One region of the Enterobacter sp. Taxon_8 genome, then DNA from elsewhere that is predicted to be linked to it. Evidence: predicted binding sites of a transcription regulator. Region 1 holds the regulator's gene; each other region holds the start of a gene.

The links. The regulator PurR, encoded in region 1, represses purine synthesis genes. The targets are predictions, from matches to a motif close to CANGCAAACGTTTGCNTG.
Region 2: a site for PurR is predicted at 2,303-2,320, ahead of carA (glutamine-hydrolyzing carbamoyl-phosphate synthase small subunit). Genes of this name have one in related genera too.
Region 3: a site for PurR is predicted at 3,495-3,512, ahead of raiA (ribosome-associated translation inhibitor RaiA). Genes of this name have one in related genera too.

What each region holds. Positions count from the first base shown of each region.
Region 1 is NZ_CM177989.1:2,606,195-2,611,423, forward strand. It holds gene AC4IBF_RS12280 (MFS transporter) at 1-678, opposite strand, end outside; gene cydH (cytochrome bd-I oxidase subunit CydH) at 842-931, opposite strand; gene purR (HTH-type transcriptional repressor PurR) at 1,229-2,254, shown strand; gene punR (DNA-binding transcriptional activator PunR) at 2,272-3,183, opposite strand; gene punC (purine nucleoside transporter PunC) at 3,298-4,497, shown strand; gene cfa (cyclopropane fatty acyl phospholipid synthase) at 4,796-5,229, shown strand, end outside.
Region 2 is NZ_CM177989.1:3,841,262-3,846,490, forward strand. It holds gene carB (carbamoyl-phosphate synthase large subunit) at 1-917, opposite strand, end outside; gene carA (glutamine-hydrolyzing carbamoyl-phosphate synthase small subunit) at 936-2,084, opposite strand; gene dapB (4-hydroxy-tetrahydrodipicolinate reductase) at 2,539-3,360, opposite strand; gene ispH (4-hydroxy-3-methylbut-2-enyl diphosphate reductase) at 3,566-4,516, opposite strand; gene fkpB (FKBP-type peptidyl-prolyl cis-trans isomerase) at 4,518-4,967, opposite strand; gene lspA (signal peptidase II) at 5,020-5,229, opposite strand, start outside.
Region 3 is NZ_CM177989.1:1,048,175-1,053,403, forward strand. It holds gene tyrA (bifunctional chorismate mutase/prephenate dehydrogenase) at 1-699, shown strand, start outside; gene AC4IBF_RS05055 (SMP-30/gluconolactonase/LRE family protein) at 760-1,632, shown strand; gene pheA (bifunctional chorismate mutase/prephenate dehydratase) at 1,629-2,789, opposite strand; Phe leader region at 2,820-2,945, opposite strand; gene pheL (pheA operon leader peptide PheL) at 2,897-2,944, opposite strand; gene raiA (ribosome-associated translation inhibitor RaiA) at 3,056-3,397, opposite strand; gene bamD (outer membrane protein assembly factor BamD) at 3,666-4,403, opposite strand; gene rluD (23S rRNA pseudouridine(1911/1915/1917) synthase RluD) at 4,535-5,229, shown strand, end outside.

The DNA of each region.
Region 1 (5,229 bases):
CGGTGAAATATAGGTATAGAGGGTAAACATCGCCCCTGCCCCGAGAACGGTGGTAAGCAGCGCGGAAAGCACCTGCGGGCGCACCAGCACCGACAGCTCCTTACGCACTTCCGGACGTTCTCCGGCGCTGCCTTTCGGCAGGGAGAAGAACAATGCCACCATCGCGACCACGCCCAGCCCGGCCGTCGCCAGGAAAGACATACGCCAGCCGATCGCTTCTCCCAGCCAGGTTGCAGCAGGAACACCGCCGATGTTAGCGATGGTCAGCCCCATAAACATGGTGGCCACGGCGCTCGCCTGCTTATGTTTTGGCACCACGCTTGCCGCCACGACCGACCCCAGCCCAAAGAACGCGCCGTGGTTGAGGCTTGTCAGAATACGCGACAGCATCAGCGTGGTGTAGTCCGGCGAAATGGCCGAAAGCACGTTGCCGAGGGTGAAAATCGCCATCAGGAAAATCAGCGCATTGCGGCGCGCGCGATGAGAAAGGAGAAGCGTCATCAGCGGCGCCCCCACCATCACGCCGATAGCGTAGGCGCTGATCAACATGCCAGCCGCAGGGATCGAGACGTCCACGCCGCGGGCGATGACGGGCAGTAACCCCATCGGGGAGAATTCAGTGGTGCCAATCCCAAAAGCGCCAATCGCCAGGGCCAGCAGGGGAAAATTGATTTTCATGCGTAAACTCCGGATGCCGTGTCACGTGGTGACACAGAACAAAGAAGCGGAAAGCATGACATCAATCACAAAAAATGAGAAGTTAACAAAATGGCAAAAGATTTTTGCCAGAGAAGTAACAATCCGGGGAGTCGGGAGGGAGAAGGCTCTCCCTCCGCGTAAATCAGTGCAGCGCAGCCGTCAGACCGGCCACAACAATCAGAGCCAGCACAACAACGGTGGTGAACAGCGAAAACTTAAGATCGGAACTCATCAATTTTTCTCCTTTTAATCCCCACACGAAAAGTGAGCTTGCTCATTTTTGCACAGATTACGTCAAAAATCTTCCTGGATTTATACTGATAACCACTTTACCTCTTCCCCTTTTCATCAAGATAGGACAAAATTCCACGCTAAATTTATTAGCGTACCGGCCATTGACCCCCTCCTGACGTCCCGTGTCGTTTTCCCGGCGTGCCGCAATTCAAGATTGCGTGATAAGGGTGAGAGAAGGCAAACGTTTACCTTCAAGTTTTTCAGGAGCTTAGGATATGGTCTGGAGTGACATTTAATGGCAACAATTAAAGACGTAGCAAAACGCGCAAACGTTTCCACTACAACCGTATCACATGTAATTAACAAAACCCGCTTTGTGGCGGAAGAGACGCGCAACGCCGTCTGGGCAGCGATCAAGGAGCTGCATTATTCGCCAAGTGCGGTCGCGCGTAGCCTTAAGGTTAATCACACCAAGTCCATTGGATTGCTGGCGACCAGTAGTGAAGCGGCCTATTTTGCCGAGATCATTGAAGCGGTTGAAAAAAACTGCTTCCAGAAAGGCTATACCCTGATTCTGGGCAACGCGTGGAACAGCATTGAAAAACAGCGCGCCTACCTGTCGATGATGGCTCAGAAGCGCGTTGACGGCCTGCTGGTGATGTGTTCCGAGTACCCGGAATCCGTGCTGTCGATGCTCGAAGAGTATCGCCACATCCCCATGGTCGTTATGGACTGGGGCGAAGCGCGTGCAGATTTCACCGACTCCGTTATCGACAATGCCTTTGAAGGCGGTTATATGGCCGGCCGTTACCTGATCGAACGCGGTCACCGCGAGATTGGCGTGATCCCGGGTCCGCTGGAGCGCAACACCGGGGCGGGCCGTCTTGCCGGTTTTATGAAAGCGATGGAAGAAGCGCTGATCACCGTGCCGGAAAACTGGATCGTGCAGGGCGACTTTGAGCCGGAATCAGGCTACCGCGCAATGCAGCAGATCGTTTCCCAGCCGCACCGTCCGACCGCCGTTTTCTGCGGGGGTGACATCATGGCCATGGGCGCGCTCTGCGCCGCCGATGAACTGGGTCTGCGCGTACCGCAGGATATTTCCGTGATCGGGTATGACAACGTGCGTAACGCGCGCTTCTTCACCCCTGCGCTGACCACCATTCACCAGCCGAAAGATTCGCTGGGCGAAACGGCCTTCAATATGCTGCTCGACAGGATCGTCAACAAGCGCGAAGAGTCGCAGTCCATTGAAGTTCACCCGCGCCTGATTGAACGCCGTTCCGTTGCGGACGGTCCGTTCCGCGACTACCGTCGTTAATCCCTTTACGGGGCCAGCTACGCTGGCTCCCGTAACCATTCCCGGTTCAGCGTTTCGCTGTCCCCCAGATAATCCAGCAGCCAGGCCATGGCGGGCGAGACATCATTTTGTTGCCAGGTCAGGCAGCAGGCCGCGTCCGGGAACGGATTTTCCAGCGTCAGTTCAACCCATTCGCCGGTATTGATGCGCGGACGCGCAAAATGAACGGGCACCATCGCGACGCACAGTCCGGCACTGAGGCACGTCGCCGACGATTCCCAGTCCGGAGCCACCACCCGCCGCTGGTTGTCCAGAAGCCAGGTGATACGCTTGGGCAATGAACGGGACGTATCCTCCAGCACCAGCGAGGGCCAGTTGCGCAGCGTATCGTCGCTAAGCGGCCCGTCCATCGCTGCCAGAGGATGATCGCTGGCCACCACGCATTTCCAGCTCAGCATCCCCATGTCGCGAAAGGCGTAACGTCCCCCGACCGGGATCGCCTGCGTCGCGCCAATCGCCATCTCCGCCCTGCCGTCCGCCAGCGCATCCCACACCCCGTTGAACACCTCCTGCGAGACCCGCAGCTCAACGTCAGAGAAATGACGATAGAAATCGACAATCATCTGTCGGGTGCGTTCCGGCTTCACGATGTTATCCACCGCGATGGAAAGATGTCCCCGCCAGCCGTTGGCGATCTGCTGGCACTGTTCGCGGGTGATCTGCATTTTTTTGATAACAGAACGCCCTTCCTTCAAAAACCACGCCCCGGCGGGCGTCAATTCCACGTCACGATGCCGCCGCTCAAACAGCGGAACCGCCAGCCACTCCTCCAGTTGACGCACCGTGTAGCTGATGGCCGAAGGGACGCGGTGCAGCTCCTGCGCCGCACCGCTGAAGCTGCCGTTACGCGCGACAGCATCGACCACTTCAAGAGAATAATCTGACCACATTTTCTGCCTGCAAAAAATTTGAATGCACCCGCCAAATATTAGCGTTTCACAAGCGGCTTTGCACTCCCTACACTCAGCGCCAATGTATACCTGCCTCCTCAGGAGAATAAAATAATGCAACCCAGGAACGGTTTTTTAGTCTGGCTCGGCGGCTTAAGCGTGCTGGGCTTTTTGGCCACCGATATGTACCTGCCGGCTTTTGCCGCGATGCAGGAAGATTTGCAAACCCCCGCTGCCGCCATCAGTGCCAGCCTGAGTTTGTTCCTCGCCGGTTTTGCTTTTGCACAGCTGCTCTGGGGACCGCTCTCGGATCGCTTTGGTCGTAAACCGGTACTGCTGCTGGGTCTGGCCATTTTTGCGGTGGGGTGCCTGGGGATGTTATGGGTACGCGACGCCACCTGGCTGCTGGTGCTGCGCTTCGTTCAGGCCGTGGGCGTCTGTGCCGCGGCCGTGACCTGGCAGGCGCTGGTGACTGACTACTACCCGGCTAACCGCACAAACCGTATTTTCGCCACCATTATGCCGCTGGTGGGCCTCTCCCCTGCCCTGGCTCCGCTGCTGGGCAGCTGGATCCTCGCGCACTTTGACTGGCAGGCCATTTTTGCCACGCTGTTTGCCATCACGCTGGTGCTGATGCTGCCGGCGTTTGCCCTCAAGCCTGCGCATAAAAAAGAGGCGCATGCCGACGCGAAGCCGATTACCTTCACCTCACTGTTGAGCGCCAAAGCGTATCGCGGGAATGTCCTGATCTATGCCGCCTGCTCGGCAAGCTTCTTCGCATGGCTCACCGGCTCGCCGTTCATTCTGCACGATATGGGCTACAGCCCGGCAGCCATCGGCCTGAGCTATGTTCCGCAGACAATCGCGTTCCTTGTGGGCGGGTACGGCTGTCGCGCGGCGCTGCAAAAATGGGAAGGCCAGCAGATGCTGCCATGGCTGCTGGTGCTCTATGCGCTGAGCGTCATCGGGACCTGGGCCGTTGGCTTTATTCCGGGTGCCGGTCTGGCCGAAATTTTGATCCCGTTCTGCGTGATGGCCATTGCGAACGGGGCGATTTACCCTATCGTTGTGGCGCAGGCGCTGCGTCCATTCCCGCAGGCAACAGGCCGCGCCGCCGCGCTGCAGAACACCCTGCAGCTGGGTTTGTGCTTCCTGGCAAGCCTGGTGGTCTCGGCGCTGATTGCTACGCCGCTTTTGACCACCACCAGCGTGATGCTGTTCACCGTAGCGCTGGCGGTATTGGGCTATCGCATGCAGGCCTCCGCGCAGCGTGAGCAGGATAACGGTGCTCAGGTGGAAACCTCGCATGCCTGATTGCGCCAGAAATCATGTTATATTTCAGTGATTAGGTTGCTAACAATTTTCTATTGAATCACCAAATTTTGAAGCCTATACTAAATTTGGTTCGATTAAATACGATAAATATTAAGTGTTAACGGGAGCCGGAGTGCTCCCGTTTTACCATGGAAGGCATTTCGGCAAGGGTTATCTCCCTTCCTCTGTTCTACGTCGGATACTAGCCTCGCGGTATTTACCGTGAGATTTCTCACAAACCAAAAAAAGCGTCTACGCTGTTTGAAGGTTCTGATCACATCAGGGTGATGGAGAAGCTATGAGTTCATCGTGTATAGAAGAAGTCAGCGTTCCGGACGACAACTGGTCCCGGATCGTCAGTGAACTGTTAGGTCGAGCAGGCATCACTATCAACGGATCTTCGCCATCCGATCCCCAGGTTAAACATCCCGACTTTTTTAAACGCGTGTTGCGGGAAGGGTCGTTAGGCCTGGGAGAAAGTTATATGGACGGCTGGTGGGATTGTGAACGGCTGGATATCTTTTTTGCCAGCGTGTTGCGTGCCGGTCTGGAAAATCAACTCCCCCGCAATCTGAAAGACACTTTGCGTGTCGCCTCTGCCCGACTGTTTAACTTGCAAAGTAAAAAACGCGCCTGGATCGTCGGCAAAGAGCATTACGATCTCGGCAATGACCTGTTCAGCCGCATGCTGGACCCTTTCATGCAATACTCCTGCGCCTACTGGAAAGAGGC
Region 2 (5,229 bases), 1.2 Mb from region 1:
CGGGACACGCGCGGGTTCATTTCGATAACAATCAGGCGGCCTGTTTTCGGGTTAACCGAGAACTGCACGTTAGAACCGCCGGTTTCCACGCCGATTTCACGCAGTACCGCCATCGAGGCGTTACGCATGATTTGATACTCTTTGTCGGTCAGGGTCTGGGCTGGCGCAACGGTGATGGAGTCACCGGTGTGGATACCCATCGCATCGAAGTTTTCGATGGAGCAGACGATGATGCAGTTGTCGTTTTTATCACGTACCACTTCCATCTCGTACTCTTTCCAGCCAATCAGCGACTCGTCAATCAGCAGCTCTTTGGTTGGGGAGAGATCAAGACCGCGTTCACAAATCTCTTCGAACTCTTCACGGTTGTAGGCGATACCGCCGCCGGTGCCGCCCATGGTGAACGATGGACGGATGATGCACGGATAACCCACTTCAGCCGCAACGGCCAGCGCTTCTTCCATGTTGTGTGCGATACCGGAACGCGCGGTGTCGAGGCCGATTTTCTTCATTGCCACGTCGAAGCGGCGACGGTCTTCTGCTTTATCAATGGCGTCGGCGGTCGCACCGATCATGGTCACGCCGAACTCTTCCAGCACGCCCTGACGCTCCAGCTCCAGCGCACAGTTCAGCGCCGTCTGGCCGCCCATGGTTGGCAGCACCGCGTCCGGACGCTCTTTCTCGATGATTTTACGCACGACTTCCCAGTGAATCGGCTCGATGTAGGTTGCATCTGCCATCTCCGGGTCGGTCATGATGGTTGCCGGGTTGGAGTTCACCAGGATAACGCGGTAACCCTCTTCGCGCAGGGCTTTACACGCCTGAGCGCCGGAGTAGTCGAATTCGCAGGCCTGGCCGATCACGATCGGGCCAGCGCCAAGGATCAGGATGCTTTTTATGTCTGTACGTTTTGGCATTGTCTTCTCGGCTCCTGATTATTTAGCTGTCTTACGGTATTGCTCGATAAGTTCGATGAAGTGATCGAACAGCGGCGCGGCGTCGTGTGGCCCCGGGCTGGCTTCAGGGTGGCCCTGGAAGCTGAATGCTGGCTTATCGGTACGGTGGATACCCTGCAGGGTGCCATCGAACAGCGACTTATGGGTCACGCGCAGGTTAGCCGGCATTGAGGCTTCGTCGACGGCAAAGCCGTGGTTCTGCGCGGTGATCATCACCGTGTTGTTATCAATGTCTTTCACCGGGTGGTTACCACCGTGGTGGCCGAACTTCATCTTAACGGTGTTCGCACCGCTAGCCAGCGCCAGCAGCTGATGGCCGAGGCAGATGCCGAATACCGGGATGTCGGTTTCCAGGAAGGACTTGATGGCGGCGATGGCGTAATCACACGGCGCCGGGTCGCCAGGACCGTTGGACAGGAAAATACCGTCCGGATTCATCTTCAGCACGTCTTCGGCAGACGTTTGTGCCGGAACCACCGTCAGGCGGCAGCCGCGGTCAACCAGCATGCGCAGGATGTTGCGCTTGGCGCCGAAATCGTAGGCCACCACGTGGAACGGCAGCTCGCTCTCTTTTTTCGCTTCCGGCAGGTCGCCTTCCAGCGTCCAGCTACCCTGAGTCCAGCTGTAGGCTTCAGCAGTAGTCACTTCTTTCGCCAGGTCCATGCCGTTCAGGCCAGGGAAGGCTTTCGCTTTTTCCAGCGCCAGCGTCGCATCGAGGTTATCACCCGCGATGATGCAGCCGTTCTGTGCACCCTTCTCGCGCAGCAAACGCGTTAGCTTACGGGTATCGATATCGGCAATCGCCACGATGTTATGGCGCTTCAGGTAAGAAGAAAGATCTTCGGTATTGCGGAAGTTGCTGGCTATCAGCGGCAGGTCGCGGATGACCAGGCCTTGCGCATGTACCTGAGAGGATTCTTCGTCAGCCGCATTGGTGCCGACATTGCCGATATGAGGATAAGTAAGAGTAACGATTTGGCGAGAATAGGAAGGATCAGTGAGGATTTCTTGATAACCGGTCATTGAAGTATTGAAAACGACTTCCCCAACCGCCGAACCCGTTGCCCCTATGGCCCGACCGATAAACTGGGTTCCGTCTTCCAGAACCAATAGCGCTGACTTAATCAAAACACCCTCCAGAGAATATTCACTCACTTTATTTGCATATTAATTCATAACCGTGTCATGAATCAATGCAAATGTGTTGCCAGCGGATTTTTGGCAAACGGCGGCATTCTGGAGATTTGGTGGGTAAAAGTCAACTTAAAACGGATATTTTGTTTAGTGTTTTGCAGCCCTGGTGAGAGTAATGCGGCTTAAGCGACAAAAAGATCAGGTAAATCACCGCGGAAAACGCTTGCGCGCCGGGTTTAATAAAAAATGTCGTGTTGGAGCATGAAAAAGTGGACCGGATGGTCAAAATTTACATTTCAGTAACGTTAAAACGCTACAAGATATAGAAATTTAGAGGCTTAATTAAAAACAACACATGAAAAAGATAAAATAAAAGGGCAATAAAATATTGCCCTATGCAATCAAACAATTACGACTGCAATAACCACATCACGATGGGTAATAATGCTTACAAATTGTTGAGATCTAGCACATCTCGCATATCAAAAAGACCATTTTTCTTCTCTTTCAGCCACAAGGCGGACCGAACGGCACCATTGGCAAACGTCATTCGGCTGGACGCTTTATGCGTAATTTCGACACGTTCGCCAATATCGGCGAACATCGCCGTGTGTTCGCCGACGATGTCACCCGCTCGCACGGTTGCGAAACCGATGGTGCCAGGTACGCGTTCGCCGGTGTAGCCTTCGCGGGTATAGACCGCGCAGTCTTTTAAATCTTTATCAAGTGCATGAGCAATCGCTTCGCCCATCGCCAGCGCCGTCCCAGATGGCGCATCAACCTTGTAACGGTGGTGAGCTTCTACAATCTCGATATCGGTATAATTGCCCATCACCTTCGCGGCCTTCTCCAGCAGCTTCAGCATGACGTTAACGCCCACGCTAAAGTTTGCGGCGAAGACAATCGCAATCTCTTTGGATGCATCCTGGATAGCCTGCTTGCCCGCATCGTCAAAACCGGTGGTGCCAATCACCATCCCCTTGCCGTGCTGACGGCAAAACGCCAGATGCGTGAGCGTCCCTTCCGGGCGTGTAAAATCGATGAATACATCGAAGTCCTCTTTTACCGCTTCCAGACTGCTTTGCACGGTAACACCCGTGTGGCCAGCGCCCGCCAGCTCACCGGCATCGGTCCCCAGAAGCGAAGAACCTTCTCGCTCCAGTGCCGCGCCAAGCGCTACGCCATCCATCTGAAGTGCCGCCTGAATAAGCTGACGGCCCATACGTCCACCCGCGCCCGCAATGGCGACACGGATCTGTGCATCATGCATAGTTATTCTCTTACGTTAAAATGATGTAAACCGTTTTCAGATTAACCAGCCTTGAGAAGCACTGCCAACTGAAAACACCGATAATTAGAATTTAACGTGAAACCGACTTAAATATCAGTAAAAGACATGATTTTGTCGTCACGATAAAGTAACGGGTAAAAAAAAGGCCAGCACAGGAGGTGCTGGCCTTTCATCAGAAAAAGGACTATTCAACTTCGCGGGCGTCGATGCGCAGTTCTTTCGGGACTTCGAAAACGATGTTCTCTTCACGTCCTTCCAGCGGCACCGCTTCGCCGCCGCCCAGCTCCTGCAGACGGGAAATGACGTTCTGAACCAGAATATCTGGCGCAGACGCCCCGGCCGTCACGCCGACACAGGCCGCGTCTTTAACCCACGCTTCCTGAATATCCGACGCGTCATCAATCAGGAAAGCCATTTTCCCCATGCGTTGCGCCAGTTCGGCCAGACGGTTGGAGTTAGATGAGTTTTTGGAGCCGACCACGAGCACCACATCCGCCTGTTCAGCCAGCGCGCGCACCGCTTCCTGACGGTTAGTGGTTGCGTAGCAGATATCATCCTTACGCGGGCCGACGATTTTCGGGAAGCGCTGACGCAGGGCGTCAATCACGTCTGAGGTATCGTCTACGGAGAGCGTCGTCTGGGTCATAAACGACAGACGCGCTTCGTTTTTCACGTTCAGCGTAAGGACATCTTCAGGCGACTCAACCAGATACATCCCCCCTTCCGGGTTGCTGTACTGGCCCATGGTGCCTTCGACTTCCGGATGACCGGCATGGCCAATCAAAATCGACTCTTCACCACGACGGCTGGCGCGCGCCACTTCCATATGCACTTTTGTCACCAGCGGACAGGTAGCATCGAATACGGTCAGATCGCGGCTTTTTGCTTCGTTACGGACCGCCTGAGAGACACCGTGCGCGGAGAAGATCAGGATCGCACCGTCCGGTACTTCGCTGATCTGCTCAATGAAGATGGCGCCGCGCTCGCGCAGGCTGTCGACCACGTAGCGGTTGTGCACCACTTCGTGACGCACATAAATCGGCGCGCCGTAAATCTCCAGCGCGTTTTCAACAATGCTGATAGCGCGGTCTACACCGGCGCAGAAGCCGCGCGGGTTAGCCAACAGGATCTGCATTTCAGGCCTCCAGTGCAGGATCGATTTCCAGCACTTCAACATCAAAATGAACGGTACGCCCGGCAAGCGGATGGTTGAAGTCAACGGTAATGGAGTCGCCGTTGATTTCGCGGATCACGCCAGGCATTTCGCTGCCGTCCATAGCGGTAAAGAGCATAATCGCGCCGATTTCCGGTTCACCCGCATCCATAAACTCGCGGCGCGAGAAATACTGGATCAGGTCCGGACTCGGCACGCCAAACGCGGCATCCGGCTCCAGCGAAAAGGCTTTTTTCTCTCCCTCTTTCAGGCCCAGAAGCTGCTGCTCAAGACCTTCAGACAGGGAGGTATCGCCAAGACGAAACAGGGCCGGTTTGCCGTTATTGCGGGTGGATTCGGCCGTGGAGCCGTCATCCAGCTTCAGCGTGAAGTGAACGAGAACCGCGCTGTTGCTCTGTACGGATTTAGACATGCAAATTGCTCGCTTGTTTAGCCCGGTGGCATTACACCACCGGGCGAGTGTGTTACGCCTGCTCTTTCGCAGCCGGTTTAGGCAAGAAGCCTTCCAGCACGATTAACGCCGCACCGATACAAATTGCCGTATCGGCCAGGTTAAAGGTCGCGAAATGCCAGTCGCCGACGTAAAAGTCAATCATATCGACCACAAAGCCGTGCCACAGGCGGTCAAACAGGTTGCCCAGCGCGCCGCCAATGATCAGCGCGTAGGCGATGTT
Region 3 (5,229 bases), 1.6 Mb from region 1:
GATGCCGGGATGGTTATCGTCAGCGTGCCGATCCACGTGACGGAGCAAATCATCGGGAAGCTGCCTCCTTTACCGAAAGATTGCATCCTGGTGGATCTGGCCTCCGTCAAAAATGGTCCGCTGCAGGCAATGCTGGCTGCTCATACGGGTCCGGTGCTGGGTCTGCACCCGATGTTTGGCCCGGACAGCGGCAGCCTTGCTAAGCAGGTGGTGGTTTACTGCGACGGTCGTCAGCCGGAAGCCTATCAGTGGTTCCTGGAACAGATTCAGGTATGGGGGGCACGACTGCACCGCATCAGCGCGGTTGAGCACGACCAGAACATGGCGTTCATTCAGGCGCTGCGCCACTTTGCCACGTTTGCCTACGGTCTGCATCTGGCGGAAGAGAACGTACAGCTTGAACAGCTTCTGGCGCTCTCTTCACCTATCTATCGTCTGGAACTGGCGATGGTCGGGCGTCTCTTTGCGCAGGATCCGCAACTTTACGCGGACATTATTATGTCCTCTGAAAACAACCTGGCGCTGATCAAGCGCTACTATCAGCGCTTTGGTGAAGCCATTACGCTGCTGGAGCACGGAGATAAGCAGGCGTTTATCGATAGCTTCCGCAAGGTCGAACACTGGTTTGGCGATTACGCGCAGCGTTTCCAGAATGAGAGTCGGACTTTATTGCGCCAGGCAAATGACAGTCGCCAGTAATGCGATGATGTATATACTGAAAGCCAGCAATGCTGGCTTTTTTCATTTTGGGGAACTGTCATGGCCGAACCGCAGCTGCTGTTGAATTACACCGGGCATTTGCCTGAATGCCCGACTTGGAGCGCCGAAGAGCAGGCGCTCTACTGGGCCGATATTCTGGAAGGAGAGATCCACCGCTACCATCTGCCGACGGCGGAACACACCGTACTCTCTTTCCACGAGGAGGTGGGCTGTTTCGCGTTGCGCGAGCAGGGTGGTTTTATCGTTGCGATGAGAACGGGTATCTGGCTGACCGATAAACACGGCCTGCTGCGCCGCAAGGTGTGTGATAACCCCTCTAACCCGCAGCTGGCGCGTTTTAACGATGGAGGTACCGATCACCAGGGCCGCTTCTATGCGGGCACGTTCTGGGGGCCGGGAGATTACAACGGCGCCCTGCTGATGCGCATCGACAACGACCTGACGCCGAAGGTGATCCAGTGCGATATCCACGGGCATAACGGCTTAGCGTTTAGCCCGGATAAGCAGTGGATGTTTACCTCAGATACGCCAAACGGTGTGATCTATCGTACGCCGCTTGATGAGCAGGGCGAACCCGGCAGGCGCGAGGTGTTTCGTCAGTTTAAAGAGGGCGAGGGGATACCGGACGGCGCGGCGATGGATGTGGAAGGCTGTTACTGGAGCGCGCTGTTTGACGGCTGGCGCATCGCGCGTTTTTCACCGCAAGGGGAGCAGCTGGAAGAATATCGCATGCCGGTGCGTTGCCCGACGATGGTCTGCTTTGGCGGCGATGATATGAAAACGCTGTTTATTACCACCACGCGGGAGAATATGGATGCGGAGGAGGTGGCGAAATATCCGCTATCCGGGGCCATCTTCACCCTGCCGGTGGGCGTGGCAGGGATGAAGAAAAGCCGCTTTATCGAACGTTAGATTGGATCGACCGGCACGACGTTTTCGCTCGGGTAGCAGCCCAGCACCTTCATGGAACGCGTGATCTCGCCCAGCTCGCGGAGAGCTTTCTGCATGGAAGCGGACTCCAGGTTGGCCTGGATGTCGAGGTAAAACATCTCTTCCCACGGGTTACCGTGGATTGGGCGTGATTCCAGCCTGGTCATGATCAGGTTGTGATTACGCAGCACCAGCAGGGCTTCAACCAGCGCACCGGCCTGTTGGCCGGTTGCCATCAGCAGCGTGGTTTTGGCCGGTACCTGGTCAGACACATTGATTGCCTTGCGGGCCAGCACCACGAAGCGGGTAATGTTTTGCGTCTGGTTTGCCAGGTTGCGTTCCAGCACCTGCAGGCCATACAGCGCGCCGCCCGCTTCGCTGCCGAGCGCCGCGACGGTGGGGGAATTAGCCTGCGCCACTTTTTCCATCGCCGCCGAGGTGCTTTCGGTGTACTCAATTTTCCAGTTCGGATAGCGGTTCAGGAACTGGCTGCACTGCTGGAACGGCTGCGGGTGGCTGTAGACGGTTTCGATCGTGCTCAGGTCCGTTGAACCGGATACCAGCACGCAGTGATCGATAGGGATCGTCAGCTCGCCGACCAGCGACAGGCTGGTGTGCTGCAGCAAATCGTAGACGTCGTTGATAGCGCCGGAGCTGGTGTTTTCAATCGGCACCACGGCGTAATCCGCCTGGCCGGTCTCGACCTGGTTAAAAATGTCGGCAAACTTCGCGCAGCCGCTCTCGATAAACTCTTCGAAATGGCGTGCAGCGTACTGACGTGCGGCCAGGTGAGAATAGGAGCCCTTTGGCCCGAGGAAAGCGATACGCGCAGAGTGCGGATTGGTTTTATTGAGATGCTGCTGCAGTAGCGCTTGCTGGGTCAGAACGGAATCTTCGATGATGAGCTGGAACAACCGGGTGATGTAGTGGGCATCGAGGTGATGCGCTTTGCCGAGCTGAATGAGACGTTCCAGAAGATCCCGCTCGCGGTCGATATCACGGACCGGACGATGGGAGTCCAGCTTGGCTTTGCCTACTTCAACGGCAAGGGCGCGGCGTTCGGCCAGCAGCGCCAGCAGTTTCTCATCCAGCGCGCTGATTTTTACTCGCAGATCCAGTAACGGGTTTTCCGGTGTCATAGTGTTGCCTGTCTCATCTTATCGTTATCAATAAAAAAGGCCCCCCGGTGTGGGAGGCCTTGTTGTTCGTCTTCGCATTCTTTATCACACGACGAAACGCCTCCCGTTCAGGGGAAGGTAAAAAAGAATGCGAAGAAGAACGGCGTAAGTTTCATAAAGTCATCCTGCGATTGATACCGTTAAAGTACCCGTACTGTTTTCACCCTGTCAATAAAAAACAAAAAACGCGCCCGAAGGCGCGTTGGCGGTACACTCAATTTAAAGGATTACTCTTCTTCAACTTCTTCCGCGAAGCTGGCGTCTTTCACCGACGTTGCGGCGCGACGGGCTTCACCTTTGTGTTGCACTTTATTGAGCTGCCGTTCCAGCTTGTTGATCAAATCGTTAATAGCTGTGTACATATCCTCGTGTTTTGCGCTGGCGACCAGATGGCCGTTTGGAGTATTGATAGTTGCGTCAGCGATGAAACCCTGCGGCTCCTTGGACAGGATGATATGTGGATTAATCAAATGAGTTTGCCATTTATCCAGTTTGGCGAGACGGTCTGCGACGTGCTGGCGAATTGCCGGAGTAATTTCCATTTGTTTACTGGTAATGTTCATTGTCATAAATTTTACCTCTTGTCTTTCCGTCTTGGTGATTCCAGCATACCCGACCCAATGTCAAAATGTGTGATTTAGATCACGTTATTTTGTCGGTTTTTGTCAGGGAATCTTTTTTGTGAGGCAGGGCAGGAAGAGGTGAGATTTACCTTGTAGAAGGCATAAATTGGGGCCATAGTTGACAGGATGTGTTGAGGCTAAGGCGCTTCAGCAATGCTCAGAAACGAATAAAAAAACGGCAGCCTGCGGGCTGCCGTTTTGCATTGAGGCAAAATCAGGTGTTGCTGCTGTTCGCGGCGATGATTTTCGCCACTTTTTCAGCCTGAGCGGTCATCTGCATCTGACGGTAAGCATTTTCCATCAGCTTCAGGCCGTCGCGCGTTGCCTGAGTATCCGGGTAATCGCGCAGCATACCTTCTACGCGGTTAACCACGGCAACCCATGCGCCACGGCGGGTATAATATTCCGCCACGGAGTATTCATATTTCGCCAGACGATCTTTCAGGAACACCAGACGTTTGGTGGCGTCAGTCACGTACTGGCTGTTTGGATAGCCGCGCACCAGCTTGGAGAAGTCATTGAAGGCATCACGCGCATGCTGCGGGTCACGGTCGGAACGATCCACGCCGAAGAAGCCCTGCAGCGCACTGTCGTCCAGCGCCATGTTGGTGAGGCCGCGCATGTACATCACGTAGTCGATGTTAGGATGAGTCGGGTTCAGACGCATGAAACGATCGATGGTTGCCTGAGCCAGCGGCAGATCGGCATTTTTATAGTATGCGTAGATGAGATCTAACTGTACCTGCTGCGAATACGGACCAAATGGATAGCGATTATCCAACGCTTCCAGTTGCGTTATCGCCTGTTTCCAGTTACCGTCCTGCAACTTTTGTTGTGCAGTCGCATAGATTTCATTCGGCGGATTGTCAGGGACCTGTTCATTTGAACCGGAGCAGCCCACCAAAGCCAAGCTCAACGTGGCCGCTGCCACCAGATATTTCATGCGCGTCATGACGTTTTGACTTTCCTCAAATGTTTGTCCGGGAGAAACTCTGTTCCTGCTCCCGATTAAGACCAGCTACAATAGCACACTATATTAAACGGCAAAGCCGTAAAACCCAACGTTAAACGAAGAAGCAGTTTATGGCACAACGAGTAGAACTCACCGCAACAGTCTCCGAAAATCAGCTCGGTCAACGCTTAGATCAGGCTTTGGCCGAATTGTTCCCTGATTATTCGCGTTCACGCATAAAAGAATGGATCCTTGACCAGCGCGTGATGGTAAACGGCAAAATCTGGGACAAACCAAAAGAGAAAGTGTTAGGTGGGGAAGCTGTCGCCATCAATGCTGAAATCGAAGAGGAAATCCGCTTCGAGCCGCAGGATATCCCACTGGACATCGTCTATGAAGATGATGACATTCTGGTAATCAACAAGCCGCGCGACCTGGTTGTTCATCCGGGCGCGGGGAATCCTGACGGTACGGTACTTAACGCGCTTCTCCATTACTATCCGCCGATCGCGGATGTTCCGCGCGCGGGCATCGTGCACCGTCTGGATAAAGACACTACCGGTCTGATGGTGGTGGCGAAGACCGTTCCTGCTCAGACACGTCTGGTGGAGTCGCTGCAGCTGCGCGAAATCACCCGTGAGTATGAGGCGGTAGCCATTGGGCATATGACCTCTGGCGGGACGGTAGAAGAGCCCATCAGCCGTCACCCGACCAAGCGAACCCATATGTCGGTGCATCCGATGGGTAAACCGGCGGTGACGCACTATCGCATTATGGAGCATTTCCGTATTCATACGCGCCTGCGTCTGCGTCTGGAGACCGGGCG